2 regions of the Butyrivibrio sp. AE3003 genome follow, and region 2 is predicted to be linked to the other one. Evidence: predicted binding sites of a transcription regulator. Region 2 holds the regulator's gene; the other holds the start of a gene.
What was found. Region 2 encodes HrcA, which represses chaperone genes, less so after heat shock. Its sites were predicted from a motif close to TGTTAGCACTCNNNNNNNNNGAGTGCTAACA; they were not measured.
Positions count from the first base shown of each region.

Region 1: CD00_RS0111240 (Hsp20/alpha crystallin family protein) is a predicted target of HrcA. The motif match lies at 1,186-1,216, and genes of this name have one in related genera.

Region 1 covers NZ_JMLX01000001.1:2,335,329-2,337,743, reverse strand. Annotated here, with positions in the region: gene CD00_RS19885 (aldo/keto reductase) at 1-15, shown strand, start outside; gene CD00_RS0111245 (HD domain-containing protein) at 117-890, shown strand; gene CD00_RS0111240 (Hsp20/alpha crystallin family protein) at 1,346-1,795, shown strand; gene CD00_RS0111235 (YbaK/EbsC family protein) at 2,122-2,415, shown strand, end outside.
Region 2 covers NZ_JMLX01000001.1:2,958,110-2,960,524, reverse strand. Annotated here, with positions in the region: gene grpE (nucleotide exchange factor GrpE) at 1-509, opposite strand, end outside; gene hrcA (heat-inducible transcriptional repressor HrcA) at 529-1,563, opposite strand; gene CD00_RS0114205 (ABC transporter permease) at 2,160-2,415, opposite strand, start outside.

The DNA.
Region 1 (2,415 bases), 620 kb from region 2:
GTAAAGAAGAGTTGAAGCATACAATTGTAGTGGTTGCGTGGGGAAGCCAATGTATATTAAAATTTGTTCAAAAGAAAAACATGAGAAGTACATAGACATAAGAAAGATAATGATTTATGCAGATAGACAGAAGAAAAGTCAGGGAGCAGTTTGCCTCCTATACAAGGAATTATGATCCGGAGGATCCTAAGATTGCTCTAAAAATATCCCATACATACCGTGTAGCAGATATTTGTGAAGAGATTGCAAAGTCAATTGGCTTATCTGATGAGGATATAGAGCTTGCATGGCTTTCAGGAATGCTCCATGATATAGGAAGATTTGAGCAGGTAAAAAGATATAATACTTTCATAGATTCAGAATCAGTAGATCATGCAGAGTTTGGAGCGGATCTTTTATTTGGAGATGAGCACCTCATCTTGAATTATTGTGATGACAGGTCTTTTGACGAGATGATGGAAAAAGTCATAAGACAGCATAACAAATACAGAATCGATGAAGCAGTTGTCGGAAAAACTCTTATCTTCTGCAATATTTTACGAGACGCAGATAAGGTTGATATATTAAGAGTAAATGTAGAGACGCCTATGGAAGAGATATACAACGTTTCTGAAGATGAGCTGTTATCATCAGGTGTCTCTGAAAAAGTCATGGATCAGGTAAGGGAGCATCATGCAGTAAACCGTGACGTGATGGATTCCCCCGCAGAGCACTTGATCGGACATATAGCTCTTGCTTTTGAATTGGTATATCCAAAAAGTTGGGAGATAGCAAAGGAGCAGGGTTACATTTATAGAATGTTTGACTTTCCTTCAAGGAATGAGCGGACATTGAAGGCTCTGAAGGATACCCGTGAAGAATTGGAGATGTTTTACGGCGGTGGCTGCTAATTTGTGATTTTTCTTTTTCATGAGAAACTGTCAGTTCCACAGGTCATATGTGTTATTCTAATTGTAGTCGGAATCGCCGGATTAAAGTTATTAGCAAAGGAGTAAGGAAGAGATTTCCTACTGATAGTATTCGGAATCATTTTTGGCGTTGGTCATATTTATGTTACCCGTGAAAATCGTGTGTGAACGGATTGAGCTTTTTTTAATCATTTTAATATGTGCTAGATAAAAGAGTGACGTAAACATCAGTGTTTCCGCTGCTTTTTCTTTTTTGGAAATAAGCCTTTTTTAATCAGATTAGCACTCTCTATTGACGAGTGCTAATTGCGGTGTTATACCATAAGTAGAACAAAGGAACAGAGAAGACCGTTAGGACTTAACGTTCCAATGATCCGAACCCTCCGTCCCAATGCTCATATTCAAAAAATTGTTTATGTGCAAAGGAGGTAAGAATTATGTTAGTACCTAGTATTTTCGAAGAAAAATTTATGGATGACCTGTTTGGATTCCCGGAACTTAAGGAATTCGACAACATGGAGAAGAAGCTCTACGGAAGAAGATCCGGCAGGATGATGAAGACCGATGTCAGGGAAAAAGATGACAACTACGAAGTAGTAATTGATATTCCCGGTTTCAAGAAAGAAGAGATCACTGTAGAGCTGGATGAAGGCTATCTTACCATCAATGCCGCCAAAGGCCTTGATAAGGATGAGAATGACAAGAAAGGAAAACTCATCAGACAGGAAAGGTACGCGGGATCAATGACAAGAAGCTTCTACGTTGGTGAGAATGTTCAGAAAGAAGACATTGAGGCCACCTACAGACATGGGGTTTTGAAACTTACCATTCCTAAAAAGGCAATGGAAAAAATCCCTGAAAAGAACCTTATAGCCATTGAAGGCTAACAACATAATAATCACATTTCGCCCTCCGCTGTTCATTATTATGAATGGCGGAGGGCCTTTGTTTTTAATGCGCGTGTTCGTATTAAATCTACAGCAACAGTTCTTACGGCTGAGACAGAAGGACTTCTCGATCATGAAGTATGCTTTAATATGTTAAAAGTATATGGAAATGAGATGTGCCCGGACTGCATGGAAAGCAGTAGGTGCTATAACTTCCGGCTATCACCGGCAATAGGTAAATGTTTACGCAAAAAGCGCGTGGGTAGCGATATAATGGTGGCGTAGATATTTTTCATTTCCTAAATAAATGTGAGGGGTGAGTAGAAATGGTTAATGAAAAGGTAAAAGAGTTTCTTATCTCCAACAACCTTGGTGACAGGCTTACAGAGCATGCAGAAACGATTGATACGGTGGAACATGCCGCACAGCAGATAGGCTGTACCGAGCCGGAGATTGCCAAGACGTTGTCTTTTGTTGTTGATGAAAAACCTGTAATTGTGGTAATGGCAGGCGATGGAAGAGTTAACAGTTCGAAGTTCAAGACACTATTTCATACTAAACCTCACATGATCCCCAGAGATCAGGTGGAGAGTATTACGGGATTTCAGCCGGGAGGAGTA
Region 2 (2,415 bases):
AGATCTTCCATCTGCTTCATAAGCTGTTTGTAGATCTTGTTCATACCGTCTGCAAAGGCTCCGTCTTTCTCATCTTCGGGAACTGCCTGAAGTCCTCGCTCAAAATTGTCAATTACAGGAAGAAGTTTCTCAAGGATGCTTCCCTGTCCCTGCTCAAACATCTGAGCTTTCTCTTTGTCGGTTCTCTTTCTGAAGTTATCAAACTCTGCGACCTGTCTGATAAGTCTGTCATTGAGTTCATCTATCTTTTCCTTAAGAGGATCCTTTTTCTCTTTTTTGTTGAAAAGACCTTTTTTCTTATCGTCAGTCTCTTCTTCGGAAGTCTCTTCGTTATTCTCCTCGGAAGCTTCTTTATCCTCGGCCTCGGCTTCCTCTTTGGCAGCTTCTTCCTTCTTCTCTTTAGCTTCCTCTTCAAGCTCTTCAATGATTTCTTCGAGAACTTCCTTCTCCTGCTCGTTCACTTCCTTTGTAGGTTTATCGTGAACTTTTTTCTTATCTGTACTGCTCAATTTAACTTTGCCTCCTCATCTAGCTCTTTTTCCTATAAAGTTCATCAAGAGCGTATCTCATATTCTTAAGTGTCGAAATAACTTTGTCGTAGTCCATTCGCTTAGGGCCGATTATTCCGACGGTACCTTTCATTCCGTCACCAAGTTCGTATGTTGCGGTAACAACGCTACAATCCTTCATCGCCTGAACCGGAGTTTCGTTTCCGATATAGACCTGAATGCCTGTCTCTTCTTCATCAGCAGAGAGCGTGTTCTCAACGATACTGTTAAGATCTTTGGCATCCTCAAACGTGCTTATCAGCTCACTCGCTTTGGCACTGTCCGTAAGTTCCGGATACTTGAAGATGTTCATCGTTCCGCTTGTATATATCTGAAGATCGTCATCCGCCGTGATTGACTCTGCCGCAGCATCAATGACGTTTCCTATGATCTCACTGTGTATTCCGGCTTCCTGCTTAACCGCCGCTATAAGTCCGAGGTTGATGTCTTCAACCGCAAGTCCGTCCAGTCTGGTATTAAGCAAAATGTTGAGTTTCAACATCGTGGCGTCATCAAGCATTTCCTCGACGTTTATAATCTTGTTCTTGATGACATTGCCCTCTATTACTATGGTTGCAAGAAGATGTTCTTCATCAACCTTGGATATCTGTATGAATTTAAGTTTGTTCTTCCTGATCTGAGGCGCCGAAATCATTGTCGCATAGTTGGTATCAACAGCCAGTGTCTTGGCAACCTTCTTAAGAAGTGTCTCAAGCTTCTCTTCTTTATCGAGAAGCATCTCTTTCATGTTCTCTACTTCCTGCTCTTTGTCTCGAAGCATCTCATCTACATAGACACGGTAGCCCTGATCGGAAGGAATACGTCCCGCAGAAGTGTGAGGCTGAATGATAAGTCCCATCTCCTCGAGATCTGCCATCTCATTCCTTATAGTAGCGGAACTCAGATTAAGATCCGTGTACTTGGAAATCGTACGGCTTCCCACAGGTTCGCCTGTCTCAAGATAATTTCTGACTATCGCATGAAGTATTTTTCTTTTTCTCTCGTCTAATTCCAAAGTGTCCACCTTCCTATGTATTCACCGGTTAAATTCATTGGACGGTAACTGTTTTCTCATGTGTTAGCACTCACTTGACTTGAGTGCTAACATCTTCTGTATCATAAATTATCACTCCGGACCATTAATGTCAACATACCTTTTCTAAAAAGTATATAAAGTGGTGGCTTACATGACGCCGGGACTTGAAGGCATATGTTCAAAAATGCTTGTGTTCGGCTGCGCAGTGATTTTCATAATTTTCCAAGAAACGGGAATGCCTCCTTTCGACGTTGCTCAGAGAAGTCGGCATTCCCGTTTCTTGGAAAATTCGAAAATCATCTTGCTCGTCCGAGATCTGCACATTTTCGAACATATGCCTTCAAGTCCCGGCTGGTTATGGAAAACCACTACTAAATAAAGTGCTTCTTTATAGTATATGATATCTTAGATGAAACTACAGAAATCCGCACTTGCTGCAGATTTCGTGAGAAAGTGATTCAAGAGTCAACCAAGCCCCATCGCCGAAGTCGATTTTAATTGGCTTGGTTGATGCATTCTTGAACTTCATGTTCAAGAATGTATAGATTCCTGAAGTACATAATTTGAAATAATGATTAGACCATGGTTTCCAGAAGGTTGGGAATTACTTGGATTTTCTTTTTTATAAGAAAATCACTTAGTACAAAAAGGGTTATCATGTAGGTTATGGCAAGGTGGCTAAGTCCCCTGTAAAAAAGAGCGTGTTCGAAGCCATACCATGGGTTGAGCCAGGATATTCCAAGTGGATTAAGTACACTGGCTAGAATGGTTGCTATAACAGATATCAGCATTGAACAGAGACGGCTTTTGAACAATATGATAAAAAGTCCG